One region of the Carnobacterium divergens DSM 20623 genome, then DNA from elsewhere that is predicted to be linked to it. Evidence: a T-box and tRNA genes for the amino acid it is inferred to sense, from the RefSeq annotation. Region 1 holds a T-box; the other holds one or more tRNA genes.

Region 1 (16,245 bases):
GTGAACTTTTATCAGGTCAAGTTCCATCAAAACCACTCCTCTATGTCCATTTTAATAACATTATCTTATCATAAAAACGATTAGTTGACTATTTACTTCATTGAGTAAAAAAACCGAATCTTAATTTCTAAGATTCGGTTCAATTGAATTTACTCCGCTTCTTCTGGTAAAAGAGCTGCTGGATAATGTTCCTCGACAATTGTAGCACAACGATCACACAAGTTTGGAGCGTCTGAATGACTGCCAACGTCATGTTTCACTCCACGACATCGCTCACAAGTTTCTCCTTCAGCTTTTTCAATCAAAATGGCTGCAGAATCAAATTGTAATGCATTTTCAGGTGCTGTTTCTTTCATGCCTTTTACTTCTAAATCAGACACAATAAACAGTTGAGCAAGATTGCTATCTAAAGCAGCAATCAACGCTTTCGTTTGTTCATTTGGATAAAGCACTAATTTTGCTTCAAAGGATTTTCCAATTTTCTTTTCATTTCGCGCTTCTTCTAGTGCTTTTTGAACATCATTTCTTAAGTCCATAAAGGCTTCCCACATATCCACTAATTCTTCTTCATTTGGATAATGAGTCACTTCTGGCATTTCTGCTAATTGAACATAGTCTTCTTCCTCGTTTAAGAAATCCCAAACCTCTTCGGCTGTATGAGGTAAAATTGGTGTCAATAATTTTGTTAATGTTACTAATACTTCATAAAAAACAGTTTGCATTGCACGACGCTCATAGGCATCTGCCGCTTCAATATAAACAACATCTTTAGCAAAGTCTAGATAAAATTGTGATAGGTCAACCGTACAGAAGTTGTTGATTAATTGATAAATTGTAGAGAATTCATATTTTTCATAGCTTTCTTCTACTTTTCCAACTAATTGATTTAGTCGAATCATTAAATATTTATCTACTGAACGCAAATTGTTATAGTCGACTGCATCTGCTTTTTGATCAAAATCAGATGTATTTGCCAATAGGAAACGTAAAGTATTACGGATTTTACGATAAACTTCTGAAACTTGTTTTAAGATTTCATCACTTACTCGAACATCTGCTTGCGTATCAACACTAGCTACCCATAAACGAATAATATCTGCGCCCATTTGTTTCACAACTTTTTCAGGTAAAATCGTATTTCCGATTGATTTACTCATCTTGCGACCTTCACCATCTAATACCATCCCTTGAGAAAGAACCGTTTTGTATGGTGCAATTCCGTTAATTGCGACACTTGTTGTAATACTTGAGTTAAACCAACCACGGTACTGATCTGACCCTTCTAGATACATATCAGCTGGATACGTTAAATAAGGTCTCGCTGCTAAAACGGCTTGGTGAGAAGAGCCTGAATCAAACCAAACATCCATAATGTCATTTTCTTTTGTAAATTCACCATTTGGACTTGATGGATGAGTAAATCCTGCAGGTAATAAGTCTTTTGCTTCTCTTTCAAACCAAACATTTGAACCATGTTCGCCAAATAATGTCGCAACGTGGTCAATTGTTTCTGGAGTAATAATAGCTTCTCCATTTTCACCATAGAAAATTGGCAATGGAACACCCCATGCACGTTGTCTTGAAATAACCCAATCGCCACGATCACGAACCATATTATAAAGACGAGTCATTCCCCATTTTTGAACCCATTCAACGCCTTCAACAGCTGTTAAAATATCCGCGCGGATGTCATCAATTGAAGCAAACCATTGCGGTGTTGCTCGGAAAATAACCGGTTTTTTTGTTCTCCAGTCATGTGGGTAACTATGAGTAAAGAAATCAAGTTTTAGTAATGCTCCTTTTTCGTCAAGAGCTTCTGTAATCAATTTATTTCCTTTGTCATAAAAGACACCTTCAAAACCAGGAGCTTCATCAGTGAAGACACCACGATCGTCAATTGGTGATAAAACACCTAATTTATATTTTTGGCCAATAATAAAGTCATCGTCACCATGTCCTGGAGCTGTATGAACTAAACCAGTACCAGCGTCTAACGTCACATGATCGCCGACCATTACTAATGAGGTGCGTTCGTATAGTGGATGTTGTGCCGTCATATATTCCATTTCAGACCCTTTTAATTCACTTAAAACTTCAACAGACTCCCAGCCAATTGCATTTTGAACCGTTTCTAATAGGTCCTTAGCCACTACAAACTTTTTGCCGTCAGCTAAAACAACTACATAATCATATAAGGCATTTACTGAGATTCCTAAGTTAGAAGGAATTGTCCAAGGCGTTGTTGTCCAAATAACTAAGGACGTATCAGTATCTAAGACTCCTTTTCCGTCTACTACTTTAAATGCGACGTAGATTGAAGGAGATTTAACGTCTTTGTATTCAATTTCCGCTTCTGCTAGTGCTGATTCGCTTGAAGGTGACCAGTAAATTGGTTTTAATCCTTTGTAAATATAGCCTTTTTCAGCCATTTTTCCAAAGACACGAATTTGTGCTTCTTCGTATTCTGGTTGTAACGTTACATAAGGATGATCCCATTCTCCAGCAACACCTAAACGTTTGAAATCTTCACGTTGTTTGTTGACTTGCTCCCATGCATATTCTTCACATTTTTTACGGAATTCAGCGACTGTCATTTCTTTGCGCTTAACTCCTTTATTTGTTAAAGCTTGCTCGATTGGCAAACCATGAGTATCCCAACCAGGAACGTATGGTGAACGGAAACCTGACATTGATTTATGACGGATAATGATGTCTTTGCTGATTTTGTTTAAGGCATGCCCCATATGGATATTGCCATTTGCATAAGGAGGGCCATCATGTAAAACAAAGCTTGGTTTGCCTTCATTTAATTTTTGACGTTGAGCGTAAATGTCAACAGTCTCCCAATTTTTTTGCCATTCCACTTCTCTTGTTGGTAAATTTCCACGCATTGGAAAATCTGTTTTTCCAAGCTGTAATGTTTCTTTCATTTTCATGTTATATAAACTCCTTATCTATTTTAAAATTTAGTTTAATTTATTAAAAAAAGACTCCACCCCTATAGTAGGGACGAAGTCTTCGTGTTACCACCCAAGTTTAAGAAAAATTTCTTTTTCTCCTCAAGTAATTGTTAACGCCAATCAAACGAATTAGCTTACTTAGTTTCAGCTAATTGACTCCTAGAGGATCTAATCATAACAGGGACTTGCTAGTCTTTCACCATTCACTAGCTCGCTAAAAGTATTGTTATCATTTTTCTGTTCTATTCAAAGTCATTTATTTTTCTTCTGGCAATTCAATAGCTTCCAGTGTACCTTCTACTCGGTAGTTTAAATCTTCTGGCGATTCTTCTGCTACACTTGTATCAACATCATCAAATTTTTTAATATCTGCGACATCAATTGGTTCTTGGATTGCTACTTCTTCCGTGTCTTCAGTTGCTTTTGGTAAATCTGCTAAAACTTCTTTTAAAGTTGGAATTTCCAAGGTTTCTCCTGGTGTTGTTTGTAACAACTCATCCCATTCCTTGTTGCGTACCATTTCTAATTGTGATTCGATCATTAATTGTAGACGTTGTTTAAACACACGACTTTGTTTTTTCAAGCCATCTGTTTCAATGCTAATTTTGCGTGCTTTTGTAACAGCTTCATCTAGTAAACGATCTGCATTTTTTTCAGCATCCATCATGATAATTTTAGATTCTTTATTTGCATTTTCTTTTACGCGATCTGCTGCCTCTTGAGCTACAATAATCGATTTATTTAAAGCATCTTGCAAGTTATTGAAATGTTCTACTTTTTCTTCGCTGAATTTTAATTGTTTCTCTAATTCACGTTTCTCTTTTAGCACCATTTCATAATCTTTAATGATTTGATCTAAATAATCATTGACCTCATCTTGGTCATATCCACGCATCTTGACAGGGAACTCTTTGTTATGTATATCTAACGGAGTTAACACCATGGAAGACACCTCCAATTTCATTTTATATTGTTGTTTACTATTATAAGCTACAAATGGAATTTCTACAAGAAATGTCTTTTGTTATTTAAAAAGAACACCGAATCGAATTCGCCATTTGTCTTTTTTAGTCTTACCTTCAATTTCTTTGATCTGAATTCGACCAAAACCTCGAACAGATAAAATATCTAACAAGCCTATTTCAAAATCAGGTCGCAAGATTTCTGCCCAATTCAATTTTACTTTACCAGCTTCAATCAACTGTTTTGCTCGTTGTCTTGAAATATTGAAAATACTTGAAATAATCGTGTCTATTCGCATGGATGAAACCGTCCCGCTAATATAACTCCAATCATCAATTGGGGTTATAATGTCTACATAGGTCCGTTCTTCAACTCGAATCGACACATTGCCAATTTTTTCAATTTGATTTCGAACATAACTTTCCATTGATTCATCTATAAAAAATTGCCAACGTTCTCCATCACAAATAATATCTCCAAAAAACTCCCGTTTTACCCCAGTTGAAATTAGAGTTCCTAAAATCTTACTATGAGTTAAATGAGCAAACTTTACAGGATAATGAATCTCACATAAAGCAACCTTAAAATCATCTTGCTTGGGAATAAAATATTCTGGGCAAATAAAGGCTCGTTTTCGCTCAGCTGATTCGTATCCGCCAAATAAATACAATTTTAGTTCGCTTCTTTTGCCAATCAACGTTTCAATAATATAGACTTGTCTAGGATCTAAAAACTTGGTCAAATAGGGTGTATATTGATCTTCACATTCTTGAATCCAACCCGTTACAGCATCAATAAAAGAGCGCTCTTCTTTTCTAAAATGCTGATACACATTTTCAATCATCTTTCAGCGCCCCCTTATTCTTATGATGCTATGGTTTGAATTAAAAACATTAAAACATAATAAAGTCCACGATTTACTAAACTTAAAACAATCAATGCCACAATTGGTGAAAAGCTAATCCCTCCAATTGGTGGGATAATTCTTCTAAAGACATCTAAATAAGGCTCACAAAGTCTGGCTAATATTTCTCCTAGCTTAGAATTATAAGCGCCAGGTAACCAAGACAGCAGGGCATAGACAACAATTAAAATAGAATAAATATTAATCGCTTCGGATAACACTCTGTACACAAATATTAAAATATCTATCATATTGTTTTCAAACACCTCTTTCTAGTAGAATTCCTTATCGCGCATCATTTCTGTTAACATACCATCAATTTCAACATTTGGTGGTGTACACAAGAAAATTTCATCGCCGATACGTTGAATATCTCCACTAATTGCATAAATGGTTCCTGTTAAGAAGTCCACAATTCGTTTAGCTTGATCTTCTTCAATCCGATTGAAATTTAAAATCACTGATTCATTTGCCATTAACAAATCTGCAACTTCTTGAACTTCTGAATAAACGCGCGGTTCAAAAACAACAATTTTAGATTGAGATGGAATCGCTTGTTGATTCAAGGGAACAACTTTATTGCTTGTCTTAACAGCGTTGACATTGCGTGTGTTAAATGATGCTTTACTTTTTGGTTCAGTGTAAGCTTTCTCTTGAGCTTGAATAGGCGCTGCTGCTTTTTCAGTTTTTTGATCGTATTCTTCATACTCATAATCTTCTTCTTCATCATTTAAACCAAAAAATTGGCTAAAATTACCCATGAGTCCCATATTCTCGTCCTCCCTTATTTTAGTCTTTAAACAAAGCTGTTCCAACTCGTACAAATGTCGCGCCTTCCTCGGCAGCAATCTGATAGTCATTACTCATTCCCATACTCAATTCTGTACAGGGAGCGTATGAAATGCCTTTAACTTGAATCGTATTTTTTAGTTGATAAAGAGTTGAAAAGGCTTTGCGAATAGTTGCTTCATCTGCATCGATTGGAGCCATTGTCATTAGACCGATGATTTTTATTTTAGAATAGTCTTGTAAAGAATCAATAAAAGCTTCAATCTCTGAAGGATTTATGCCATGTTTCGACTCCTCACCTGTAACATTCACTTCAAGAAAGCAATTGATTGTGTGTTCTGCACGCTTTTCGATTTCCTTAGCTAAAGAAATGCGATCTAACGCATGAAAATAATCAATTTCATTAATAACTTGCTTCACTTTTCTCGTTTGTAAATTACCAATATAATGCCATTTGATGTCATTATCTGGTAAATAAGTTTTTTTTGCTTGTAAACCTTCTGGTCTATTTTCAGCTAAATGACGAATTCCTAAATCATAAATTTCTTTTGTTACTTCATTAGAAACAGCTTTTGTCACTGCAATCAACGTTACATCTGAGCGTTTACGCCCAACTGTATTAATTGCTTGGCATAGCGTTGACTCCACTGCTTCTAAATTTTTAGAAATTTTCATTTATTTACGACGTCTTCTAAAGAATGGTGGTGTGTCTAAACTATCATCGTCATTTCCATGCCCTTTTTCTGGCGATGAATCGCGTTTAAATACATCAAAATCAGCTTTTTCTGTTGGTGCTTCTTCGCGTCCACTTGTTTCACGAACATTAGGCTCACGACGAATATCCCAATCGCCAAATGGATCTTTTTCAGCTTGGTTGCTTGCAGGTGCTGATTGACTTTGTTCCTCATTGCGTTTGCTATAAGGTGTTGCTTCATTTGTATTTGAAAAACTACGCGTTCTTGAACTATCGCGTCGAGCTTCTTGCCCACGTTGATTGTCAATCCCAGTCGCAATTACAGTTACGATTACTTCATCGCCAAGTTTTTCGTTGATTGATGTTCCAAAAATAATATTTACTTCAGTTGTTGAAGCTGCTGAAACGATATCAGAAGCATCTTGTGCTTCAAATAAGGTTAAGTCTGGTCCACCAGTAATGTTTAGTAATACTTGTTCAGCACCATCAATTGATACTTCTAGTAATGGTGAAGAAATCGCTTTTTTAGTTGCTTCAGCTGTTCTGTTTTCACCACTTGCCATACCAATTCCCATCAACGCAGAACCTTGATTTTCCATAACTGTTTTTACATCAGCGAAATCTAAGTTTACATATCCTGGAGCTGTGATTAAATCTGAAATACCTTGTACCCCTTGGCGTAATACGTTATCTGCTTCGTGGAAAGCTTCTAACATTGGTGTCTTTTTGTCAACGATTTCTAGTAAACGATTGTTTGAAATAATAACCAATGTATCTACATGGTCTTTCATTTCAGAAACACCTTCTGCAGCAAAACGGCCACGTTTTGGACCTTCAAAAGTAAAGGGTCTTGTAATAACACCAACAGTCAATGCACTTTGTTCTTTTGCAATTCTAGCAACAATTGGTGCAGCTCCTGTTCCTGTTCCGCCACCCATACCTGCAGTAACAAATATCATATCTGCTCCACTTAAAGCTTCTGCAATTTGTTCTTCACTTTCTTCTGCAGCTTTACGTCCAATTTCTGGATTTGAACCTGCTCCAAGACCTCTTGTTAATTTTGGTCCTAATTGAATTTTGATTTCAGCATTTGAACTTTGTAGTGCTTGAATATCCGTATTAGCAACGATAAATTCAACACCTTTAACACCTTCATCAATCATACGATTTACTGCATTGTTTCCTGCTCCACCGACACCAATAACTTTAATGACAGCACCGTTGTTTATCATTGAATCAAATTCTAATTCCATCCTATTTCCTCCTACTAACATCGATTATTTTCTGTTTTACCATTCGTCTATGTTGATTAATCAAAGAAGTTAGAAAAGAAATTTTTTGCTTTGTTGCTTAACTTATCTTCTTCTTTTTTTGGCTGTTTTTCTTCTCGTGGTGTTGGGGCATTATTTTCAAAAACGTGTTCTTCAACGTGGTGTTGGTTCACTCGTTCATCCATATGATGCACTTTCCGACCTTTTGATACTGCGTGAATCTCATCTAAATTAGCCACATATTCAATCAAACCAATTCCGGTAGAAAAGGCTGGGAAACGCATGCCCATTTGATCTGGAACATATAGTTTCACATTGATTTCAAAAATATCTTTCGCCAATTCAATCACTCCTGGTAACGAAGCAGCTCCACCAGTTAGAACGATTCCTCCTGGTAATTCTCTTGCACCAACAATATCTAATTCAGCTTTTATTTTTTCGAAAATTTGGACTAGACGAGCTTCAATAATTTCTGATAAATATTGTTCATCAATTTTGACTGGCTCATTTTTGCCAATCGTTTCAACTGGAAAAACTTCATCAGGAGAAGTTTCTTCTGGCAATGCAAATCCATAATCACGTTTAATTTTTTCAGCATTTTCAAGGGTGGTATTCAAAATAATTGAAATATCTTTTGAAACGTATTCGCCACCTTCTGGATCAACAAATGTATATTTTAATTGATTGTCATGAATAACAGAAGCAGAGGTTTGTCCCCCCCCCATATCAATGATAATCGTTCCAAAATCACGTTCGCCTTTTGATAAAGCGGTACTTCCGACTGCAAGAGGTTGAACGACGATTTCCTCAATTTGTAATCCTGCCTTTTCTACACAACGTTTTGTGTTATGTAAAATCGTTTTGGGTCCTGTTAGCATCGTAGCGTGCATTTCTAAACGAACACCAATCATTCCTCTTGGATCACGAATTCCATCAAAGCCATCAACAATAAATTCTTCTGGAATCACCGAAATAATTTCTCTTTCTGGCGGAACTGATCTTACCATTGCCGCAGCCATTACATTTTCAACATCCAACTCACTAATTTCACGATTATCTCCTGAAACGGCAATCATTCCATGGCAACTTTCAATTTCAACACTATTTGATGGAATTCCAACGATGACATTGTTAATATCCATATTTGCTTTTTGTTCAGCTTGTTTAACTGCTTTTTTAATTGATTCAACTGTTTGATCGATGTCGACAATAATCCCTCGACTTAGACCTTCTGATTTTTCATTTCCAACTCCAATAATGTTCATTTGACCATTGACATACTCAGCAACTACTACTTTTATTGAAGTGGTTCCAATATCTAGACTCACATAAATCCCAGTATTTCCCATTAATTGAAACCTCCTTAATTGACCTAAGATTTTAGTTTTTCTCAATAAATGATACACATTTTTAATTTTACCATATTTATCAGTATTTTACGAAGATTTTAGTAGAATTATTCTGTACATTATTAATTTTGTTATTTTTTTATTAAAATGGTTCGAAATAAACGCCCACTTCCATATTTATAATTCCTTTTTGGTCCCCTAAACTTTTTACAAAGCTTGGATAATACGCCATTTTTTCAGCAAAAGATGGGATACTTGCTTGCACTAAATTTCCATCATTCATATTTATTTTAATTAAATAGTCATCTGTTTTATTGGATTGATGCTCAATATCTGACATACTATTTTTAATGTCGCTGCTTAACTGGCTGTATTGTAAAATCATTTCATCTAAAGCAGGTCCTTCTTTAAAGTTCTTAAAGATTGGGGGATTGCCTATTGAAACTTTTCTACTTTCTTTTACAATTTTTCCATTTTCTAAAATATTGTAGTATTGATCGTCTTTAGCTAAGTAAGCTACCGTTTTATATTCTTTGATTGCTACCTCATAGCTGTTAACTCCATCGAATTTTAAATGGACTGATTTAACTTGATTTAATTTCCCTTTAATTTCTTGCTCCATCTTAGCTCGATTAAAATAAGCTTCCCATAAAGAGTCTCCTTTTTTCAATTGACTGGCGTCAATAACCGACTGGTCAAAAACTTCATTTGTACCAGAAACAGTTACTTTTGAAATGCGACTTAAAGGTGAAATAAAATAAAGAATCACTAAAATTGTAAAAGAAAATAAAAAAACCATTGGAATCAATCGACGCAACATCTTTCTTCGTCTTTGTTCCTTTAAACGGGGTAGCTTGTGTTCCATTGAGAGCACTTTTTTTCCAGCTTTGTTTTTCTTTTTTTCTTCGCTACTAACTGTTTTTTCACTATTTTTTTCACTATTTTGTTCAGCTGCTTTTTTTTGCTGTTCTTGCTCCCAAGGAGTTAAAGAAGGCGCAGGCTCTTTAGCAGTATTTTTTTTATACGAACTTCTTTTATTCCAATTTGCCATGCGTCTTCGCTCCCTTCTCGTTTTTAGTTGTTTATTAACTTATTGATTAAACGAATCAATCGATCACTGGCGTCAACTACACCTAATTTTTTTGCTTCTTTTGCCATTTCTTCACGTAAAGGTTCATTCAACATTAATTCGTCTGCTGCTTGAATAAATTGCGCTCCATTTAATTCATTGTCTGGAATCAAACGTGCTGCATTTTGATGAGATAGACTTTCAGCATTTTTTGTTTGATGGTCATTCGTGACGTATGGGCTGGGAATTAATATACTTGGCAAACCTAATGCCGTTAGTTCAGCCAGCGTTGTCGCTCCACTTCTTCCCATTACCACCGAAACATTTGCAAAAACTTCAGGCATATTGTAAATATATGGAACAACAGCCACATTTTTGTTTTGGAGATTTAATTTTTCAACTTCTTGATTGATTTTTTCATAATGAACTTCCCCAGTCGCAAAAAGAACTTGATAGTCTTTTGTTGCTAATTCTGGTAAAGCTTCAAGAAATGCTTCATTAATTTTTCTAGCTCCACGACTCCCACCAAAAATCAATAGTGTTGGAGTTTGAGTTGCTAGACCATATTCAGTTAAAACAGGTGATTTTTCAATATTCGCTACTTCTTGGGCTCTTGGATTCCCAGTTAAAACTACTTTATCTTGAAATTTAGGGAATTCAGCTCTTGCTTCTTCAAAACAAATTGCAATTTTAGATACAAAGCGAGCTAAAAATTTATTGGTTACGCCGGCAACACTGTTTTGCTCATGGATAATGGTAGGTACATTCAATTTAGCAGCTGCGTAAACAACAGGGCCGCAAACATATCCACCCGTTCCAATCACAATATCCGGTTTAAATTCTTTTACAATTTTTTTTGAATCTGCTACACTTTTAAAAAATAATTGAATCGTTTTAAAATTAGAAAGTGATAGAGAACGTTTAAAGCCTTGAATCTCCACTGATTTAAATGGAATTCCCGCCTTTTCAACAATCTTCTTTTCTAAGCCTTTTTCTGTTCCAACATAGAGAACTTCAACAGTGGGATTCATTACTTGAAGACGTCGAATCAGGGCTAGAGCTGGATAAATATGTCCACCAGTGCCACCACCAGATAAAATAATTTTCATAATAATAACGTAAGGCTTTTTAATAAAGCATTACTCCTCCTGTTCTTCAACTTCTTCAATCAATTGATCAATTGCATTGATAAACGCATCGCCACGAACTTCAAAACTACGGTATTGATCCCAACTAGCGCACGCTGGAGATAATAAAATAATTTCTTCCGGTTCACTTAATTCATACGCAACTGGGACTGCTGCTTCAACGTTTTGAACATGTTGAATGGTTTTAACTCCTGCTTCAATACCTGCTGCTTCAATTTTACTAGCTGTCTCACCAAAAACAATGAGCGCTTTGACGTTTTTTAAAGCTGGAACAAGTTCTTCAAAGCCATTTCCTCGATCCAAGCCGCCGGCTAATAAGATGACCGGTTTACTGAATCCTTTTAATGCATTTTCAGTTGCTAAAATATTCGTTGCTTTAGAGTCATTATAGAATTTACGTTGTTTAAACTCCGTCACAAATTGTGTCCGATGTTTAACACCTGAAAAATTCGTTAATAACTCTACAATGTTTTCATTGTTTTGTCCTACTAATTTTGCAACCGCAATTGCAGCCAACGCATTTTCAACATTATGCTCACCTGGTACGACAATATCATTTTTATTCATAATAGCTTCATCTTGATAATAAATCATGTCATCTTTTACATAAGCGCCATTTTTTAAACTCTCTTTTCTTGAGAATGGAATAATTTTTGCTTTACTTGTTTTAGACAATTCACGCAACTCTTCTTGATCCCAATTTAAAATTAAATAGTCATCTGCTGTTTGATTTTCAGTAATACGCCATTTGGCTGCTACGTATTCGTCTCGTGAGCCATGATAATCAATATGGGCTTCAAAAATATTGGTGATGACAGCAATTTGTGGTCGTAATGTTTTAATTCCCATTAATTGGAAACTTGATAACTCAATCACGATTTCATCATCTTTAGTTGCTGTTTGAGCAACTAAACTAGCTGGTGTCCCTATATTTCCTGCAACATAAGCATGACCATTTTTACGGTTATGATTTAAAATTTCAGCAATCATCGTGGTAGTTGTTGTTTTCCCATTAGTTCCAGTAATGCCGATAATTTTACTTTCAGCAACTTCATAAGCTAATTCAACTTCTGTAATAACAGGTATTCCTTTTTCAATTGCACGATGTACAATTGGGTTGTTATACATGATACCAGGATTTTTTACAACTAATTCAAAATCCTCATCTAACAATTCAACTGGATGTCCGCCTGTTACAACCCGAATTCCTGATTCTAAAAGTTCTTGCGCTTCTGGGTTTTCTTCAAAGCTCTTATAATCGTTAACGGTAACTAATGCGCCTAATTCATGCAACAATTTAGCCGCGTTCACGCCACTCATTGCTAAACCGACAACCAATACTTTTTTATGTTCGTAAGCTGTTACTTTTTTCATTCTAAAAAGCCTCCTGTTAAAGAATAATCACTAGTGCTAAAGCGGCTGCAACTAAACCAACAGCCCAAAATGTTAAAACAACACGCCATTCACTCCAACCACTCATTTCAAAATGATGATGGATTGGACTCATTTTAAAGACACGTTTACCAGTTAATTTGAAGGATGTTACCTGAATCATAACGCTTGCCGTTTCAATAACAAAGATTAATCCAATCAATAGCAATGACCATTCTTGATGTAACAGAATAGAAACAGCTGCTAATCCGCCACCTAATGCTAACGAACCAACATCTCCCATAAATATTTTTGCTGGTTTTTTATTAAAGAAAAAGAACCCAACAAGTCCACCAATTACAGCTAAACAAAAAATCAAAATATCTGTTTGACCTTGTTTAAATGCTAAAACGGCATACGCACCATAAGCAATACTTGCCGTGCCTGCCACCAAACCATCTAAACCATCTGTTAAATTAATTGCATTTGAGAAACCAACTAACCAAACAATAACAAAAACAGCATACAACCACCCAATATTCACTTCACCAAAAAACGGAAGGTACAATAATGTATCTAAGCCTTCTATTCGGTATACAGCAAAAAATACAATACCGCCAATAATTTGACCGATTAATTTTTGTTTAGATGTCAAACCAAGATTTCTTTTTTTAAAGACTTTGATAAAATCATCTAAAAAACCTAAAATACCGTAAAGAACTAGGATAAACATTAGCAACCCTAAAGATATCGTTAAGGATTTTTGCCAAATGCCAACCCAAACACTCGTAATAACAATGGCGATTAGGAAGACTAAACCACCCATTGTCGGTGTTCCAGTTTTCACTTCATGCCATTTTGGACCGTCTTCTCTTGTTGTTTGTCCTAATTGTTTCATTCTAAAATAACCAATAAATATTGGCATCGCCATAATTGTTAGTGCAAAACCACTGACAACTGGCATTAACATTTCTGTCCAATGCATGTTCAACCGCTCCTAATTTTCAGTGACGACCATCACTTTTTTAAAGATTCTCTGCTACATTTCATGAAATTTCAAAATCGCTTTTTCTGCTTCTTCAACATCATCAAAATGATGTTTCGTTGTACCAATAATTTGATAATCTTCATGCCCTTTACCTGCAATCAGCACCACATCATTCGGTTTTGCTTGTTGAATAGCTGATTCTATTGCTTCACGACGATCTACCATCAGCTGATATTCCTCATCTACAAGTTCACTTACTACATCTTTTAAAATTAAAGTTGGATCTTCTGTTCGAGGATTGTCAGAAGTAAAAATAACATGATCTGCAAAATCCATTGCCACTCGTGCCATTTTAGGACGCTTCGTCTTATCACGATCGCCTCCACAACCAACTACACAATAAACTTCTCCTACTTTAAATTCATTAACTGTTTTTAGCACATTTAATAATCCATCTGGAGTGTGTGCATAATCGACAATTACAGCAAAATCTTGGCTACCTTTCACAAGTTCAAAACGACCACGAACGCCACGAACGGATTCAAGTGATTGAATAATACTTGAAAGCTCTAATCCCGCTGCAAAAGCAGCTGCCATTGCTCCTAAGACATTTAAAACATTAAATTTCCCTACTAATTGTAGGGATACTGGATAACTTGAACCTTGAAAATTCAAGTCAAAGCTTGTACCACGATTAGTAATTTGAATATTTGTTGCTTTAAAATCTGCCTCTGATTCGATCCCATAGCTAATAACAGGTGCTGCAGTCATAGAAACATAGCTTCTTCCAACTGGATCATCTGTATTTAAAATAGCGAACTTAGGACGATCTTTTTGGTACGTATTGCCTAGTTGTGAAAACAATAAGCTTTTGGCATGGGCGTACTCTGCCATTGTATGATGAAATTCTAAATGATCTTGGCTTAAATTAGTAAAAACCGCAATATCAAAATTCGTTCCCCAAACGCGTCCTTGTACTAGCGAATGAGAGGAAACTTCCATCGCACATGTTGTCACGTTTTTTTTACGCATCTCACGAAACGTCTTTTGTAAGGTTAGACTATCTGGTGTAGTATTTTTTGTTTCAAAAATCTCATCACCAATTCTGCGATACATCGTTCCGATAACACCGGTTACTTCGTGATGATCTCTAAAAATTTGATCAATCAAGTGAGTAATTGTTGTTTTGCCATTTGTTCCTGTTACACCAATCAATCTCAATTCATCACTAGGATGCTCGTAAAAAGCATCTGCCAAAATCGCCATTGCTCTCATTGTATTAGGCACATAGACAACCGGAACTGAAACGTCGATTGGTTCACTTGCAACGATTAGAGAGGCTCCGTTTGCTACAGCTTCTTGAGCGAAATCATGCCCATTAAATAACGCACCTTTGATACAAATAAATAGCGATCCGACAGTTATTTCACGATTATCTTGAGTTAAATGCGGAATATCTAGTTCTTTTGGAATTTCTTTTTCAACTGTTTTTAAAGTTAAATTGGCTACTAAATCAATAGCGTTCATTATTTCTCACCTTTTCTTCTTATCTAGGCGGAGCTAAGGTAACGTTAATTTCAGGCACACCTTCCATGTTAGCATTTTCTGGTAAACTCTGAGTTGTTACAAAGCCATCTCCATCGATTTTAAATTTTTGACCGGTTATTTCTGATACTTTAAGAACGTCATTTTTTGACCATCCTGTCATATTTGGCATCGTCATCGCTCCGTTTGTCAATAGCACTACTTTTTGACCTGCCAAAATAGTTGATTCTGGTAGAGGTAATTGCTGTACTATTGTATCACCATTTCCGATAATCGTCACATTTAATTTTTTATCTTCTAATGTTTTTAATGCTTCTTCTTTTGTGATGCCTGTTACTTTACTCATCTCAACCTTGTTAGAATCACTATCATCCGGTTGATTGCTTAAATCTTGGTATTGTAATGCTCTTTTCATAATTGGGTTAAAAACATCTGCTACCATCCGTCCGCCTGTAACTGTGCCATCATATTTTTGTGGTTGTTTCATTGTAACATACAGCACTAGTTCCGGATCATCAGCTGGTGCCATTCCTACTACTGAGAAAATGTAGTTGTTGTCTCCTGTATAATATTTTTTTGTATCAGGATTTACAATTTCGGCTGTTCCGGTTTTAGCAGCAATTTTATACCCGTCAATTTGGTATGCTTGACCTGTTCCGTTTTCACTGTATACCACATTTTGCAAGTAGTCCAATTCTTTTTGTGCTGTTTCAGGAGTAATTGGTTCCCCTACTACAGTTGGCTTTGTAATGGTTTGCTTGCCTGTTTTTGGATCAACTGTTTTATCTACAAAATAAGGTTTCATCATTTTTCCGTTGTTCGCAATCGCGGAATAGGCTTGCATCATTTGAAATGCTGTAACGGTAACCCCTTGACCGAATGCTGTATTTGCTTTTTCTAATGGCCACTCATAAGGATTGCTTCCGGTACTTTCATTAGGTAAACCAGAATTGGTTGACTTTCCAATTCCAAAGGCATCCATGTAATTTTTCCAGGTTCCTTCTCCCATTTGTTCCATTAAATTAACAAAAGCAACGTTACTTGAACGCTCTAATCCTTCTAAATAACTAATTTGGCCCCAGCCAACTTTGTTATGATCTCGAATTTCTCCACCTTCAACTTTTTTAACTCCAGACATAAAGGTCGCATTCGGATTGAATTTCCCTTCATTAAGTGCTGCCGCTAATGTTAAAA
Region 2 (16,245 bases), 270 kb from region 1:
ATTTAAAAAAACAACATCCATATAAGCATCTAAAGCCTTTTTAGGTTCATCTAATTTTTTCAAACTATCTTTGTATTGCGTTTGATCAACCGCAAGTTCAACATCTTTTTTATTGTCTTCATCAAATGAATTCGTTGCAAAATTTAAGGAGTATTCTTTATCCTTTTTGACATTGAATAAGATAGTTAATTTTAAACTTTTATCAGCAGACAATTTTCCGCCTTCTTCAGATGTTTTAAATCCACTTTTATAGTCGGTAATTGGATTAATTTTTTCATCTTCACCTTTTTCATACAGAGCGAAATTATCCGCTGTAATGTACATTTGCTCTTTACTTTTATTTTTCACTTTAACTTGTAAAGCAATATAAGTATCTGATCCGCCTTCTCCATCCTCACTAAAAGGAACAACATATTCACCTTTTTCAATTTGAACTTCTGCTACTTTACTTTTAGCAATCGGTTTGTCATCACTCTTTGAATTTTTTGTATTTCCCCCACATCCAGCAACTACTAAAGTTATTAGAAGTACTGATAACAACAACATTTTCTTTTTCATTTTCCAACTCCTATTAATATTTATTTAAAAAACTTTCATTATAAATGATACCATACACTTGTTATCATATCAAATGTTTTTTAATTAATTCTTGACTTATTACTCAAGTTACACTACCATAAGCATACATGAATAATATAAAGGTAGATGAATGATGTTAAAAAAAATACTAATTGGCTTTGTTCAATTTTATCAAAAATTTATATCCCCAATGTTTCCTCCAAGTTGCCGATATACTCCTACTTGTTCTAGTTACATGATTCAATCAATTGAACGATTCGGTGCAATAAAAGGAACTGGAATGGGAATTTGGCGCATTCTACGTTGCCACCCATTTGTTAAAGGTGGCTACGATCCTGTTCCTGAAAAAAAAGGCATGAACATTAATTAATTTAAACTCTTTTTGCTGTATACTTCTTCTTTTTTTGGTAAAATAGAAGAAGTCTATCTTAAAAGGAGTTTTTTTATTTGATTCAAATGAGACAAAATTTCACACGTACCTTATTTTTTAATCCCCTATTTCTTATTTTTATATCCCCATTCACACTAATCTTATTAGGAACAGTTCTTTCTATTCAATTTAGTTCCTTCAAATTCACTTCATTTTTACTACTGTATTTATTTGTTCTACTAAATCAATTTCTTGAAAAAATTTTTGCTTATCACCAAAAAGAAAAACATGAATTAAAGTTACTACCAATTATTCTTTTTGAAATTTTAAATTTACTACTTATGTTTTACTTTACACTATCAAATAACTTTTTAATTGGGATCTTACTTCTGCTCTATAGTATCGTCATCCATCTTCAATATATTCCGTATAATTTAAGCTTGAGTTTATATTCTTTAATTTTAACAAGTTTATTTAAAGGAGGAATCTTGACTTACATTAGCTTTTATATCCAAACTGGTTTTATATCTAAAGAACTTTATTATTGGAGCCTTTCATCAATCATCTTGCATGTATTTATAGGCTACAGTAAGCAGCTCGTTGAAGTAGATTTGCAAACGAAAATAACCTCAAAAAAATCTTTTTTATATCTAATTTCCCTTATTCTAAGTACCTATATTTTTACCTTTTTAAGTCTCTATCTTCCTAACTATCTTAAAAACTGGATTTTTCTTTTATTACTAAGTATCCCACTAGCAATAAAAGTCATACAATTATTTCAAGTAAATAAAATCAATCACTCTACTAGTTACAAAATAAAACTAATCAATCTGTTCCAAATACTATTTACTATCTTACTATGTATTACAGCCTTGATTAAAGTATTTGTTACCCAAAAATGATAAACGAATGAAAAAGACATTACCGAGGTAGCTCTCAGTAATGTCTTTTCATTCGTTTATAAAACAAAAAAAGTCTTCTGATAATCAGAAGACTCAATGACCCGTACGGGAATCGAACCCGTGATACCGCCGTGAAAGGGCGGTGTCTTAACCGCTTGACCAACGGGCCTTTTTATTAAAATTAAAATACGGAGAAGGAGGGATTTGAACCCTCGCGCCGCGTTAACGACCTACACCCTTAGCAGGGGCGCCTCTTCAGCCACTTGAGTACTTCCCCAATCCAATATTTTAAAAGTATTTATTTACAATGGGCCTAAATGGACTCGAACCATCGACCTCACGCTTATCAGGCGTGCGCTCTAACCAGCTGAGCTATAGGCCCATAAAAAAAAAAAGCGGGTGACGAGAATCGAACTCGCGACAACAGCTTGGAAGGCTGTGGTTTTACCACTAAACTACACCCGCAATACTATAAAACGGTCTGGACGGGACTCGAACCCGCGACCTCCTGCGTGACAGGCAGGCATTCTAACCAGCTGAACTACCAAACCAAAAATGTATGTTGTATTGCGTCACTTCTTCTCTTTAAACAAGTGTTTTAGAGAAATTGCGGGGACAGGACTTGAACCTGTGACCTTCGGGTTATGAGCCCGACGAGCTGCCAACTGCTCCACCCCGCGATAATTTAAATGTTTCTCTACTTAATAAAAAGTAGTAAGGAGGATAAGGGATTCGAACCCTTGCGTGGTTTTACCCACCTGACGGTTTTCAAGACCGTTCCCTTCAGCCGGACTTGGGTAATCCTCCGAAAAAAAGTTTTTATAAAACTATGACCCGTACGGGAATCGAACCCGTGATACCGCCGTGAAAGGGCGGTGTCTTAACCGCTTGACCAACGGGCCTTTTTATTAAAATTAAAATACGGAGAAGGAGGGATTTGAACCCTCGCGCCGCGTTAACGACCTACACCCTTAGCAGGGGCGCCTCTTCAGCCACTTGAGTACTTCCCCAATCCAATATTTTAAAAGTATTTATTTACAATGGGCCTAAATGGACTCGAACCATCGACCTCACGCTTATCAGGCGTGCGCTCTAACCAGCTGAGCTATAGGCCCATAAAACGTAAAAGCGGGTGACGAGAATCGAACTCGCGACAACAGCTTGGAAGGCTGTGGTTTTACCACTAAACTACACCCGCAAAATAAATATGGCGCAGGACAGAATCGAACTGCCGACACATGGAGCTTCAATCCATTGCTCTACCAACTGAGCTACTGAGCCAAATATATTTCTAACGGTCTGGACGGGACTCGAACCCGCGACCTCCTGCGTGACAGGCAGGCATTCTAACCAGCTGAACTACCAAACCAAAAATGTATGTTGTATTGCGTCACTTCTTCTCTTTAAACAAGTGTTTTAGAGAAATTGCGGGGACAGGACTTGAACCTGTGACCTTCGGGTTATGAGCCCGACGAGCTGCCAACTGCTCCACCCCGCGATAATTTAAATGTTTCTCTACTTAATAAAAAGTAGTAAGGAGGATAAGGGATTCGAACCCTTGCGTGGTTTTACCCACCTGACGGTTTTCAAGACCGTTCCCTTCAGCCGGACTTGGGTAATCCTCCGAAAAAAATAATATGAATATTTGAATATATCAATGGACCTTGTAGGACTCGAACCTACGACCGAACGGTTATGAGCCGTTTGCTCTAACCAACTGAGCTAAAGGTCCGAGGTCTATTCATTTAATAGCGGCGAAGGGGATCGAACCCCCGACCTCCCGGGTATGAACCGGACGCTCTAGCCAGCTGAGCTACACCGCCAAAATAATTATATCTAAGTTTTTAAAAGTGGAGCCTAGCGGGATCGAACCGCTGACCTCCTGCGTGCAAGGCAGGCGCTCTCCCAGCTGAGCTAAGGCCCCATAATTAAAATCAATCGGGAAGACAGGATTCGAACCTGCGACCCCTTGGTCCCAAACCAAGTGCTCTACCAAGCTGAGCTACTTCCCGTTTTGAACTCGAAGATATGATCTTTATTTCTAAAGAATGCACCCAAGAGGGGTCGAACCTCTAACCGCCTGATTCGTAGTCAGGTACTCTATCCAGTTGAGCTATGGGTGCAAATGGTGCCGAGGGCCGGAATCGAACCGGCACGGTGATCACTCACCGCAGGATTTTAAGTCCTGTGCGTCTGCCAGTTCCGCCACCCCGGCATGGAATGTGGATCAGATTTTTCAATCTGGGCAATCTTATTATTAGTCTAACAAGCGGAAAACGGGGTTCGAACCCGCGACCCCCACCTTGGCAAGGTGGTGCTCTACCACTGAGCTATTTCCGCAAAATGGTGCCGGCTAAAGGAGTTGAACCCTCGACCCTCTGATTACAAATCAGATGCTCTACCAACTGAGCTAAGCCGGCTATATAAAATAAATGGTGCGGGTGAAGGGACTTGAACCCCCACGCCGTTAGGCGCTAGATCCTAAATCTAGTGCGTCTGCCAATTCCGCCACACCCGCAAAAGTATGGCATAACTACACATTTGAAATGCTTAGTTATGAGTCATGTAGGATTCGAACCTACGACCCTCTGATTAAAAGTCAGATGCTCTACCAACTGAGCTAATGACTCATGGTGGAGGTTAACGGGATCGAACCGCTGACCCTCTGCTTGTAAGGCAGATGCTCTCCCAGCTGAGCTAAACCTCCATATGAAATTTAAAATAAATAATCTGCGTGGCAACGTCCTACCCTCACAAGGGGAAACCCCTAACTACTATCGGCGCTGAGAAGCTTAACTTCTGTGTTCGGCATGGGAACAGGTGTATCCTTCTCGCTGTCGCCACCACACTTCTTATTTAGTTGAGACAACTTCGTTCTCTCAAAACTGGATATTGTAAGCACAATTTACTTTTTGATTCATGTGTTCCACCATTTATTTGGTTAAGTCCTCGACCGATTAGTATTGGTCCGCTCCATACATCGCTGTACTTCCACTTCCAACCTATCTACCTGATCATCTCTCAGGGGTCTTACTTGCCGAAGCAATGGGAAATCTCATCTCGAGGGGGGCTTCACGCTTAGATGCTTTCAGCGTTTATCCCTTCCACACATAGCTACCCAGCGATGCTCTTGGCAGAACAACTGGTACACCAGCGGTGTGTCCATCCCGGTCCTCTCGTACTAAGGACAGCTCCTCTCAAATTTCCTACGCCCGCGACGGATAGGGACCGAACTGTCTCACGACGTTCTGAACCCAGCTCGCGTACCGCTTTAATGGGCGAACAGCCCAACCCTTGGGACCGACTACAGCCCCAGGATGCGATGAGCCGACATCGAGGTGCCAAACCTCCCCGTCGATGTGGACTCTTGGGGGAGATAAGCCTGTTATCCCCAGGGTAGCTTTTATCCGTTGAGCGATGGCCCTTCCATGCGGAACCACCGGATCACTAAGCCCGACTTTCGTCCCTGCTCGACTTGTAGGTCTCGCAGTCAAGCTCCCTTCTGCCTTTACACTCTACGAATGATTTCCAACCATTCTGAGGGAACCTTTGGGCGCCTCCGTTACTCTTTAGGAGGCGACCGCCCCAGTCAAACTGCCCGTCTGACACTGTCTCCCACCACGATTAGTGGTGAGGGTTAGAGTGGTCATACAGCAAGGGTAGTATCCCACCAATGCCTCCACCGAGACTGGCGTCCCGGCTTCTATGGCTCCTACCTATCCTGTACAAGCTGTACAAACACTCAATATCAAACTGCAGTAAAGCTCCATGGGGTCTTTCCGTCCTGTCGCGGGTAACCTGCATCTTCACAGGTACTATAATTTCACCGAGTCTCTCGTTGAGACAGTGCCCAGATCGTTACGCCTTTCGTGCGGGTCGGAACTTACCCGACAAGGAATTTCGCTACCTTAGGACCGTTATAGTTACGGCCGCCGTTTACTGGGGCTTCAATTCTGAGCTTCGCCGAAGCTAACCCATCCTCTTAACCTTCCAGCACCGGGCAGGCGTCAGCCCCTATACGTCATCTTACGATTTTGCAGAGACCTGTGTTTTTGATAAACAGTCGCCTGGGCCTATTCACTGCGGCTGACCAATTGGTCAGCACCCCTTCTCCCGAAGTTACGGGGTCATTTTGCCGAGTTCCTTAACGAGAGTTCTCTCGCACACCTTAGGATACTCTCCTCGACTACCTGTGTCGGTTTGCGGTACGGGCAGATTGTTTCTAACTAGAAGCTTTTCTTGGCAGTGTGACATCAGGAACTTCGGTACTATTAGTTCCCTCCCCATCACAACTTGTCCTTATAGTAGCAAGCATTTAACTCACTTCAAGACTTATTGCTTAGACGCGCATATCCAACAGCGCGCATTCCTTAGCCTACTGCGTCCCTCCATTGTTCAAACAAAACAAACTGGTACAGGAATATCAACCTGTTGTCCATCGCCTACGCCTATCGGCCTCGGCTTAGGTCCCGACTAACCCTGGGAGGACGAGCCTTCCCCAGGAAACCTTAGTCATACGGTGGACGGGATTCTCACCCGTCTTTCGCTACTCATACCGGCATTCTCACTTCTAAGCGCTCCACTAGTCCTCACGATCTAGCTTCAACGCCCTTAGAACGCTCTCCTACCATAGAACCCTAAGGTTCTATCCACAGCTTCGGTGTACTGTTTAGCCCCGGTAAATTTTCGGCGCAGGGTCACTCGACTAGTGAGCTATTACGCACTCTTTAAATGATGGCTGCTTCTGAGCCAACATCCTAGTTGTCTAAGCAACCCCACATCCTTTTCCACTTAACAGTAACTTTGGGACCTTAGCTGGTGGTCTGGGCTGTTTCCCTTTCGACTACGGATCTTATCACTCGCAGTCTGACTCCCGGATATAAATCAATGGCATTCGGAGTTTATCTGAATTCGGTAACCCTAGAAGGGCCCCTAGTCCAAACAGTGGCTCTACCTCCATGATTCTTAATTCCGAGGCTAGCCCTAAAGCTATTTCGGAGAGAACCAGCTATCTCCAAGTTCGATTGGAATTTCTCCGCTACCCACACCTCATCCCCGCATTTTTCAACATACGTGGGTTCGGTCCTCCAGTGCGTATTACCGCACCTTCAACCTGGACATGGGTAGGTCACTTGGTTTCGGGTCTACGACCACATACTCATTCGCCCTATTCAGACTCGCTTTCGCTGCGGCTCCGTCTTATCAACTTAACCTCGCATGTAATCGTAACTCGCCGGTTCATTCTACAAAAGGCACGCTATCACCCATTAACGGGCTCTAACTATTTGTAAGCACACGGTTTCAGGTACTCTTTCACTCCCCTTCCGGGGTTCTTTTCACCTTTCCCTCACGGTACTGGTTCACTATCGGTCACTAGGGAGTATTTAGCCTTGCGGGATGGTCCCCGCGGATTCCGACGGAATTTCTCGTGTTCCGCCGTACTCAGGATACACAACAGAGTGAACTTTGTTTCAAATACGGGGCTTTTACCCTCTTCGGCGGACCTTTCCAAGTCGCTTCTTCTACAAAATTCATTTATGACTCTTAATGTCGTGTCCTACAACCCCAAAGAGCAAGCTCTTTGGTTTGGGCTCTTCCCGTTTCGCTCGCCGCTACTCAGGGAATCGAATTTTCTTTCTCTTCCTGCAGGTACTTAGATGTTTCAGTTCTCTGCGTCTACCTCTACTAACCTATGTATTCAGTTAGTAGTAACATCCTATAAAAGATGCTGGGTTCCCCCATTCGGAAATCTTTGGATCAAAGCTTACTTACAGCTCCCCAAAGCATATCGGAGTTAGTCCCGTCCTTCTTCGGCTCCTAGTGCCAAGGCATCCACCGTGCGCCCTTATTAACTTAACCTATTTTGATTACTCAAAATTGTCGTTAATACGTTTTATCTTACGATAAGAACGTTAAAAAACTCATTTAAAACGCGGTGTATACATTGTTTCTTTTTTCATAAATTGCTTTCTTACAATATCCAGTTTTCAAAGAACAAATTAATTTTGCAACCTAAGTTACAATGGAGCCTAGCGGGATCGAACCGCTGACCTCCTGCGTGCAAGGCAGGCGCTCTCCCAGCTGAGCTAAGGCCCCTTTTTAAGGGTATTTAAATGAGAAGATTAGACCTCTCAAAACTGAACAAAGTAATGACGAATGTGTGGGGTTTCCGTAATATTCCTTAGAAAGGAGGTGATCCAGCCGCACCTTCCGATACGGCTACCTTGTTACGACTTCACCCCAATTATCTATCCCACCTTAGACGGCTGGCTCCTAAAAGGTTACCTCACCGGCTTCGGGTGTTACAAACTCTCGTGGTGTGACGGGCGGTGTGTACAAGACCCGGGAACGTATTCACCGCGGCGTTCTGATCCGCGATTACTAGCGATTCCGGCTTCATGTAGGCGAGTTGCAGCCTACAATCCGAACTGAGAATGGCTTTAAGAGATTAGCTTGGCCTCACGACTTCGCGACTCGTTGTACCATCCATTGTAGCACGTGTGTAGCCCAGGTCATAAGGGGCATGATGATTTGACGTCATCCCCACCTTCCTCCGGTTTGTCACCGGCAGTCTCACTAGAGTGCCCAACTGAATGCTGGCAACTAGTAATAAGGGTTGCGCTCGTTGCGGGACTTAACCCAACATCTCACGACACGAGCTGACGACAACCATGCACCACCTGTCACTTTGTCCCCGAAGGGAAAGCTCGATCTCTCGAGTGGTCAAAGGATGTCAAGACCTGGTAAGGTTCTTCGCGTTGCTTCGAATTAAACCACATGCTCCACCGCTTGTGCGGGTCCCCGTCAATTCCTTTGAGTTTCAACCTTGCGGTCGTACTCCCCAGGCGGAGTGCTTAATGCGTTAGCTGCAGCACTGAAGGGCGGAAACCCTCCAACACTTAGCACTCATCGTTTACAGCGTGGACTACCAGGGTATCTAATCCTGTTTGCTCCCCACGCTTTCGAGCCTCAGCGTCAGTTACAGACCAGAGAGTCGCCTTCGCCACTGGTGTTCCTCCATATATCTACGCATTTCACCGCTACACATGGAATTCCACTCTCCTCTTCTGCACTCAAGTTCTCCAGTTTCCAATGACCCTCCCCGGTTGAGCCGGGGGCTTTCACATCAGACTTAAAGAACCGCCTGCGCTCGCTTTACGCCCAATAAATCCGGACAACGCTTGCCACCTACGTATTACCGCGGCTGCTGGCACGTAGTTAGCCGTGGCTTTCTGGTTAGATACCGTCAGGGGATGAGCAGTTACTCTCATCCTTGTTCTTCTCTAACAACAGAGTTTTACGATCCGAAAACCTTCTTCACTCACGCGGCATTGCTCCGTCAGACTTTCGTCCATTGCGGAAGATTCCCTACTGCTGCCTCCCGTAGGAGTCTGGGCCGTGTCTCAGTCCCAGTGTGGCCGATCACCCTCTCAGGTCGGCTATGCATCATGGTCTTGGTGAGCCATTACCTCACCAACTAACTAATGCACCGCGGGTCCATCCATAAGTGGTAGCCGAAGCCACCTTTCATCAAGCGACCATGCGGTCACTTGAAATATGCGGTATTAGCATCCGTTTCCGAATGTTATCCCCCTCTTATGGGCAGGTTACCCACGTGTTACTCACCCGTCCGCCACTCACTTGGTCGAAAAGCAAGCTTTTCAACTTCGTGCGTTCGACTTGCATGTATTAGGCATGCCGCCAGCGTTCGTCCTGAGCCAGGATCAAACTCTCATATAAAAGTTATGATTAAGACCGAAGTCTTATGCTCATTTTTGATTGCTAGCGAATAATTATTCACTATTTTGTTTGTTTCTCTTGACCTAGTCAAGAGACCCTACACATTTGGTTCGTCTTACTTTGTTCAGTTTTCAAAGGTCTAAGTTGTTTCGTTGTCGTTTTAACAACTTCTATATATTAACATTCGTTTAGAAGTTTGTCAACACTTTTGAATAAATATTTTTTCGATTGAATAATTATTCATATCTGTCGTCGTTCTTAATTGACGACTTAGAAATATTATCACATTCAATCAATGTTTGTCAACACTTATTTAAAAACATTTTTCAATGTCTTTCTAGGAGTTATTAGCTCTTAGCGACATCAACTACTATACCAAGTTTCTGATTATTGGTCAATAGAAATCTACACATTTTTATACATTTTTTTAATAAGCCGTACAATTCTATTTATAGACCCGATTTCATACTGGATAATCCAGTATTTTAACGCATGTTAAACCTTATTACATACGTGTTTATTGATAAGTTAGATTGCTTAGACTTAGCAATCTAACTTATACAAATTGAAATCTGCTATTTGTTCTCCTGCATCATGTTGGTAAATTGTTTTAAAAAAGTTAAATCCTGCATTTTGATATAATGCATTTAAAACTTTATTATCCGCAATACAATCCAATCGAATTTCTTTTTTACCTTTAGATTTGCTATATTTTTCCACTTCAGTGAGAATTTCCATCGCTATACCTTGACCTGAATAATGACGATTAATCGCTAATCGATGCAAGTAAAAATAATGATCACTCTTGTCTACTCCCCAAAGTTCCTGATCCCATGAACTTTGTTTATTCCACAAAATACACATTCCGGCTAGGGCATCTCCCTTAGTAAAATAAAAAACATCTCCTCTTTCAATAGCTGATTTTGTATCGTGATTGTCCTTTCCTTCCAAAATGCCGTTCCATTGCTTAGAACCTTTTGCTTTTAACCATTTTGCAGATTCTATCAACAAATCAGTTATAAGTGTGTACTCCTTCATACTGGCTTTGTTTAACTTTAGTTGTGTATTCATTTTTCCCTCTTTTCTTCTATAGTAAGATATAAAAATAGACATGCACTTTTAAGTACATGTCTATTTAGTTTGTTTAATGAGATATTTTATAGACGTTCATTTAATTCTTTTGCTAACTCTTCGAAACCAGGTTTACCTAAAAGGGCGAACATATTTTTTTTATAAGCTTCGACTCCTGGTTGGTCGAATGGATTGACACCATTTAAATAACCTGAAATTCCTACTGCAATTTCAAAGAAGTACATCAAGTAGCCTAATGTGTACGCATCTGTTTCTGGAATTGTAACTAACAAGTTAGGAACTTCTCCATCTGTGTGTGCCAATAATGTTCCTTGGAATGCTTTTGTGTTTACAAAATCAATTTCTTTTCCTTGTAAATAACCTAAACCGTCTAAGTCTGATTCTGTTACTGGGATTTTAATATCATGACGTGCTTTGTCTACTTTGATAACTGTTTCAAAGATATTGCGACGTCCTTCTTGGATATATTGTCCTAGGGAGTGTAAATCAGTTGAAAAGTTTGCACTTGATGGATAGATGCCTTTTTGGTCTTTTCCTTCTGACTCTCCGAATAACTGTTTCCACCATTCTGAGAAGTATTGTAGACTTGGTTCATAGTTGATTAAAAGCTCGGTTACTTTTCCTTTGCGGTATAAAGCATTACGAACAGCTGCATATTGATATGCTTCGTTTTCTTCTAGTTTATCACTTGAATAAGCAACGCTAGCGTCAGCAGCACCTTTCATTAAAGCATCAATATCTGCTCCACTTGCTGCGATTGGCAATAATCCAACGGGTGTTAAAACAGAGAAACGTCCTCCTACATCATCTGGGATAATAAACGATTCGTATCCTTCTGCGTTGGCTTCTTCTTTTAAAGCGCCACGAGCTTTGTCTGTTGTTGCATAAATACGTTTTTTAGCTTCTTCTGCTCCGTATTTTTTAATTAGTAATTCTTTAAAGACGCGGAATGCGATTGCAGGTTCTGTTGTTGTACCTGATTTTGAAATGATGTTTACTGAGAAATCACGGTCGCCAATTACTTCAATTAAATCATGTAGGTAGCTTGAACTAATGCTATTTCCAGCAAAGAAAATTTGTGGTGCTTTACGGTCTTCTTTGCCTATTAGGTTATAGAATGAGTGGTTTAAAAAGTCTAAAGCAGCTTTTGCTCCTAAATAAGAACCGCCAATACCAATTACAATCAGGATTTCAGAATCTGATTGAATTTTTTTAGCTGCAGCTTTAATTCTGCTAAATTCTTCTTTATCGTAAGCAGTTGGTAAATCAATCCACCCTAAGAAGTCACTGCCTTGTCCTGTTCCTTTACGTAGCATCTCATCTGCCGTTGTTACTTGTTGTTGTAAGTAATCAACTTCGTGTGGTTGTAAAAATTGGTCGATTTTTGAATAATCAAATTGAATATGTGGCATATTTTACCCTCCGATATTAAATTTTACAAGCTTTGTATTCCCTTTCTACTTTAGTAGTTTTTGAAGGAAAATGCAAGAAAAAACAGGAAGTTCTTTTAAATAAGAGCTTCCTGTTTTAGTTATATTTAAAATTGTGGTACTCCTGAGATTTCCCAAGTTTTCAATGCATCTCTCAAAGCACTTGTGTGCTGCCATGACAAATTGGATTCTGAAGGTTTTAAAAGCATTTCTAAATTTTCCATTTCTTTTGGCATTTCAAATACAAATAAAGGAATTCGCATGTCATCTACTACGGCATTTGTTAGTTCAAATAAATTTAATGATGAGACTTCAATGGTTAATTTCTCTTTTAAATCTTCTAAAATACTGGCTAAACCAGTTCTATCTTTTGATAGTTTTGTTGCCGGAAAAGAAAAGTCATCTGCTTTGCCAGACTGATTGGCAACTAAAAATACGGACTTTCCATCCTTATCAAGAGCCATTACGGTTCCTGCAACCCATTGTTTCTCAATCATTTTATATGCACCCCACACTATAATTTTAACTTCTAGAAATAGTACAATTTGTATCATAACATAATTTTTTAAAATTAAAAGCTCTAATTAATAATTAATTAATTGTTTCGGGCTTTCTCATCTTTTTTAGCTTCTTCAATCCATTTTGGTAGCATTTTCGCAATGGATTGAAATCCTGGTTTGACTGCTTTGTCTTGCCTGTTTTTGCGTTTTTTATGGTGGTATTGGAATGTAACATTTTCTTCAAGTGATCGCATTGATAAACTGATTTTCTTAGTGTACTCATCAACGTCAATAACCATTACTTCGATTTCTTCTCCAACTTGAAGAACATCATTTAAATTTTTAACAAAGCCATGTTTGCATTCTGAAATATGAACAAGTCCCTGCGTTTCTTTATCTAACGAGACAAATGCTCCGTATGGCTGAATGCCGGTTACTTTGCCTTTTACAATAGTTCCGATTTTGTAGTTCATGTTTTCACCTCTTTTGTTTAGATTTTCATGAATCAATTCTAGTTCATTATAGCACCACTTTTTTAGAAATGGGGAATTTTTACTTATTTATTCGTGTAACTATTTTTGAGAAAACGTCTTCAATGCAGTATACTACTCTATATAGAATGTTTTTATTTAAGGGGGAATTTTATGGAAAGTCATTTTGATGAGGTTATTAATCGCTTAGAAACAAACTCGATTAAATGGGATACGTTGGAAGATCGTTATGGATCAACTGAGGTTTTACCAATGTGGATTGCTGATATGGATTTTAAAACGCCAAAAGTTGTGTTGGATGCTTTAAAAAACACCTTGGAAAACTGTCCTGTTTTGGGGTATACAAAAGCACCTGATTCACTTTATGAGGCAATTATTGATTGGCAGCAACAGAAACACAATATGTCTTTAACAAGAGAGGCTATTTTATTTTCACCAGGTGTTGTGCCTAGTCTCGCGTTAGTTGTCAATGCCTTTACCTCACCTGAGGATAACGTTATGATTCACGATCCAGTATATCCTCCCTTTACGTCTATGATTACTGCCAATCAACGAAAGGTCCTTCGTTCTGAACTGACAATTAAAGATAACCAGTTTGTCATGAATTTTGAAGAAATAGAACAGCAATTCAAAACAAAGGATGTAAAATTGTTTATTTTATGTAATCCTCATAATCCTGGTGGACGAGTTTGGTCAAAAGACGAATTGATACAGCTTAGTGAACTGTGTTATAAATACAAGGTTATTTTAGTAAGTGATGAGATTCATGGTGATCTGATTTTTAATCCACATCGTTTTACTTCAGTCGTAACGATTGATGAACGTTATCAGGATTTTGTTGTTACCTTAACGGCTGCAACAAAAACATTTAATATGGCTGGAACAAAGAATTCAATGATTTACGTTTATAATGAAGGTTTACGAAATCTATTGGTTCAAGAACAACATAAATCAGAACAAAGTGGCATTAATACTTTCGGTTATGTAGCAACAGAAGCAGCTTATCGATTAGGTGATGATTGGTTAGCTGACTGTTTAGACTATCTGGAAGGAAACTTAGCTTTGGTAGTAGACTTTTTTGCAACTGAATTACCTGAAGTAATGGTTGTCAAACCACAAGGAACTTACTTAGTTTGGTTTAATGCTTCTTCTTTAGGATTAGAGGACCAAGCCTTGACTCAGCATTTTGTGGAGGTAGGAAAAATTGGGTTGAATGCAGGCATTGACTTTGGTCCTGCTGGTAGTCAATTTCTTCGGATGAATATTGCCACATCAAGAACAACTTTAGTCGAAGGGTTAAAACGAATTAAATATGCGTTTACTCATTAAAAATACCATTCAGTCTTTAAAGGACTGAATGGTATTTTTTATAGACTGTCTGCTGCTAGTAGTAGGCAACCTGTAATTCCAGCATTATCTCCAAGTGCTGGTGGGACGATGTACTCATCTAATGGAGGAACTTGAACATAACCTGCTAGCATTTTCTTAAATTCTTGACGTACTAGTGGGAATAATTGTTCTTGTTTCATCACACCACCACCCAATACAATTCTTTCTGGGCTTAAAATCAACGTGTAGTTCATCAATGCTTGCGCTAAATAGTAGGCTTCCATTTCCCAAACGTGTTTTTCATCCGCTAAATGATGTCCTTTTTTCCCGTGACGTGCTTCGATTGCCGGTCCTGCTGCTAAGCCTTCTAGGCAATTTTCATGGTAAGGACAAGTACCTTTATAGGTTTCATCTGGATGAAGACGGACTAAAATATGTCCCATTTCTGGATGTCCAAATCCTTGTAGTAGCTTTCCATTCATGACAGCGCCACCACCTACTCCTGTTCCAACGGTTAAATAAAGGCAACTTTCGGTTCCTATTGCTGCGCCTTTTTTGATTTCACCTAGCGCTGCGGCATTAACATCTGTTGTCCAGCCTACTGGTATCTGGTAACGCTCTTTTACTGCACCTAGAAAATCATAGTTTGTCCAAGCAACTTTTGGGGTTGTTGTAACATAGCCGTATGTGCTGGATTTTAAATTAACATCAATTGGACCGAATGAGCCAATTCCGATTGCATCTAGTTGGTAATTATCAAAAAATGCAAATACTTGTTGAAGAGTCTCCTCTGGGGTTGTCGTTGGAATACTGATTCGTTCGATGATTTCAAATGCTTCATTACTAACTGCACAAACAAATTTTGTGCCACCTGCTTCAATTGCGCCATAGTTCATTTTTTTACTCTCCTTTTAGCTCTTCCCTTTTTCCTATTTATTGTAGCATAAATCCGAATGAAAATGAGGGCGTTTTCATTTTTTTATAAAAAAACTGCTCAAATCTTTTCAGAGTTGAGCAGTTTTAGTTTATGCGATTTCTACAGATTCAATTCTAACACCATTTACAGGTTTATCTTGAGGTCCACGTTTTACTTTTTCAATTTCATAAACGACATCCATACCGTCAACGACTTGACCAAAAACTGAATGACGGAAGTCTAACCATGGTGTTCCACCATTTTTAGAGTATGCTTCGATGATTTCTTTTGGATAGCCCGCGCCTTCTAATTGTGACACCATGTTTTCTGGTACGTTTGTGTTTGATACGATAAAGAATTGGCTGCCATTTGTGTTTGGTCCAGCGTTAGCCATTGAAAGTGCACCGTTTAAGTTAAACACTTCTTTTGAAAATTCATCATTGAATGAATCTCCCCACAAGCTTTCTCCGCCCATACCTGTACCAGTTGGGTCGCCACCTTGAATCATAAAATCAGGAATTACACGGTGAAAAATCACACCATCGTAATAGCCTTTTTTAGCTAGTCCTAAAAAGTTTTCAACTGTTTTAGGGGCAACTTCTGGGAATAATTTAATTTTAATATCACCCATTGTTGTTTTTAAAGTAACTAGTTCTTCATTTTCTGCTACTTCTGTTGTTAGTTGTGGAAATTGAGTCATTGTTATAAAACCTCCTACTTTTTGTTTACTTGTCTATCATAACTAAATTTAAGCTATTTTGCCAACTTTTCTTTTTAAATTTTTGAAAAATCTCCTCTCTAGGAACAATTCATGATATGATGAAGTTATTAAAAATCTTAATTTTTTAAAGGATGATGTCGATGAGCTTTCTAACCAATTTCCCTTTAATTTCCGC

The links. The T-box of region 1 lies ahead of ileS (isoleucine--tRNA ligase). A T-box ahead of a tRNA ligase gene usually reads a tRNA of that ligase, here a tRNA-Ile.
Positions count from the first base shown of each region.
Region 2: it has a tRNA-Ile gene. The T-box ahead of ileS (isoleucine--tRNA ligase) is inferred to sense a tRNA for this amino acid. The anticodon was not compared.

Region 1 is NZ_JQLO01000001.1:615,043-631,287, reverse strand. It holds gene dapF (diaminopimelate epimerase) at 1-27, opposite strand, end outside; gene ileS (isoleucine--tRNA ligase) at 150-2,936, opposite strand; T-box leader at 3,003-3,219, opposite strand; gene BR52_RS03120 (DivIVA domain-containing protein) at 3,217-3,903, opposite strand; gene BR52_RS03115 (YlmH family RNA-binding protein) at 3,985-4,767, opposite strand; gene BR52_RS03110 (YggT family protein) at 4,788-5,078, opposite strand; gene BR52_RS03105 (cell division protein SepF) at 5,100-5,597, opposite strand; gene BR52_RS03100 (YggS family pyridoxal phosphate-dependent enzyme) at 5,617-6,291, opposite strand; gene ftsZ (cell division protein FtsZ) at 6,292-7,563, opposite strand; gene ftsA (cell division protein FtsA) at 7,620-8,930, opposite strand; gene BR52_RS03085 (cell division protein FtsQ/DivIB) at 9,073-9,981, opposite strand; gene murG (undecaprenyldiphospho-muramoylpentapeptide beta-N-acetylglucosaminyltransferase) at 10,005-11,108, opposite strand; gene murD (UDP-N-acetylmuramoyl-L-alanine--D-glutamate ligase) at 11,139-12,521, opposite strand; gene mraY (phospho-N-acetylmuramoyl-pentapeptide-transferase) at 12,538-13,503, opposite strand; gene BR52_RS03065 (UDP-N-acetylmuramoyl-L-alanyl-D-glutamate--2,6-diaminopimelate ligase) at 13,558-15,033, opposite strand; gene BR52_RS03060 (penicillin-binding protein) at 15,053-16,245, opposite strand, start outside.
Region 2 is NZ_JQLO01000001.1:345,211-361,455, reverse strand. It holds gene BR52_RS01855 (DUF5105 domain-containing protein) at 1-558, opposite strand, end outside; gene yidD (membrane protein insertion efficiency factor YidD) at 710-949, shown strand; tRNA gene BR52_RS01840 (tRNA-Glu) at 1,949-2,020, opposite strand; tRNA gene BR52_RS01835 (tRNA-Ser) at 2,041-2,128, opposite strand; tRNA gene BR52_RS01830 (tRNA-Ile) at 2,160-2,233, opposite strand; tRNA gene BR52_RS01825 (tRNA-Gly) at 2,246-2,316, opposite strand; tRNA gene BR52_RS01820 (tRNA-Asp) at 2,329-2,402, opposite strand; tRNA gene BR52_RS01815 (tRNA-Met) at 2,459-2,531, opposite strand; tRNA gene BR52_RS01810 (tRNA-Ser) at 2,569-2,658, opposite strand; tRNA gene BR52_RS01805 (tRNA-Glu) at 2,682-2,753, opposite strand; tRNA gene BR52_RS01800 (tRNA-Ser) at 2,774-2,861, opposite strand; tRNA gene BR52_RS01795 (tRNA-Ile) at 2,893-2,966, opposite strand; tRNA gene BR52_RS01790 (tRNA-Gly) at 2,979-3,049, opposite strand; tRNA gene BR52_RS01785 (tRNA-Phe) at 3,060-3,132, opposite strand; tRNA gene BR52_RS01780 (tRNA-Asp) at 3,147-3,220, opposite strand; tRNA gene BR52_RS01775 (tRNA-Met) at 3,277-3,349, opposite strand; tRNA gene BR52_RS01770 (tRNA-Ser) at 3,387-3,476, opposite strand; tRNA gene BR52_RS01765 (tRNA-Ile) at 3,510-3,583, opposite strand; tRNA gene BR52_RS01760 (tRNA-Met) at 3,601-3,674, opposite strand; tRNA gene BR52_RS01755 (tRNA-Ala) at 3,703-3,775, opposite strand; tRNA gene BR52_RS01750 (tRNA-Pro) at 3,790-3,863, opposite strand; tRNA gene BR52_RS01745 (tRNA-Arg) at 3,901-3,974, opposite strand; tRNA gene BR52_RS01740 (tRNA-Leu) at 3,978-4,066, opposite strand; tRNA gene BR52_RS01735 (tRNA-Gly) at 4,120-4,191, opposite strand; tRNA gene BR52_RS01730 (tRNA-Thr) at 4,196-4,271, opposite strand; tRNA gene BR52_RS01725 (tRNA-Leu) at 4,285-4,369, opposite strand; tRNA gene BR52_RS01720 (tRNA-Lys) at 4,409-4,481, opposite strand; tRNA gene BR52_RS01715 (tRNA-Val) at 4,483-4,558, opposite strand; rRNA gene rrf (5S ribosomal RNA) at 4,584-4,699, opposite strand; rRNA gene BR52_RS01705 (23S ribosomal RNA) at 4,789-7,710, opposite strand; tRNA gene BR52_RS01700 (tRNA-Ala) at 7,875-7,947, opposite strand; rRNA gene BR52_RS01695 (16S ribosomal RNA) at 8,037-9,591, opposite strand; gene BR52_RS01690 (GNAT family N-acetyltransferase) at 10,135-10,662, opposite strand; gene BR52_RS01685 (glucose-6-phosphate isomerase) at 10,749-12,095, opposite strand; gene BR52_RS01680 (hypothetical protein) at 12,221-12,610, opposite strand; gene BR52_RS01675 (CvfD/Ygs/GSP13 family RNA-binding post-transcriptional regulator) at 12,709-13,086, opposite strand; gene BR52_RS01670 (MalY/PatB family protein) at 13,258-14,433, shown strand; gene BR52_RS01665 (ROK family protein) at 14,472-15,329, opposite strand; gene BR52_RS01660 (peptidylprolyl isomerase) at 15,459-16,049, opposite strand; gene BR52_RS01655 (divergent PAP2 family protein) at 16,211-16,245, shown strand, end outside.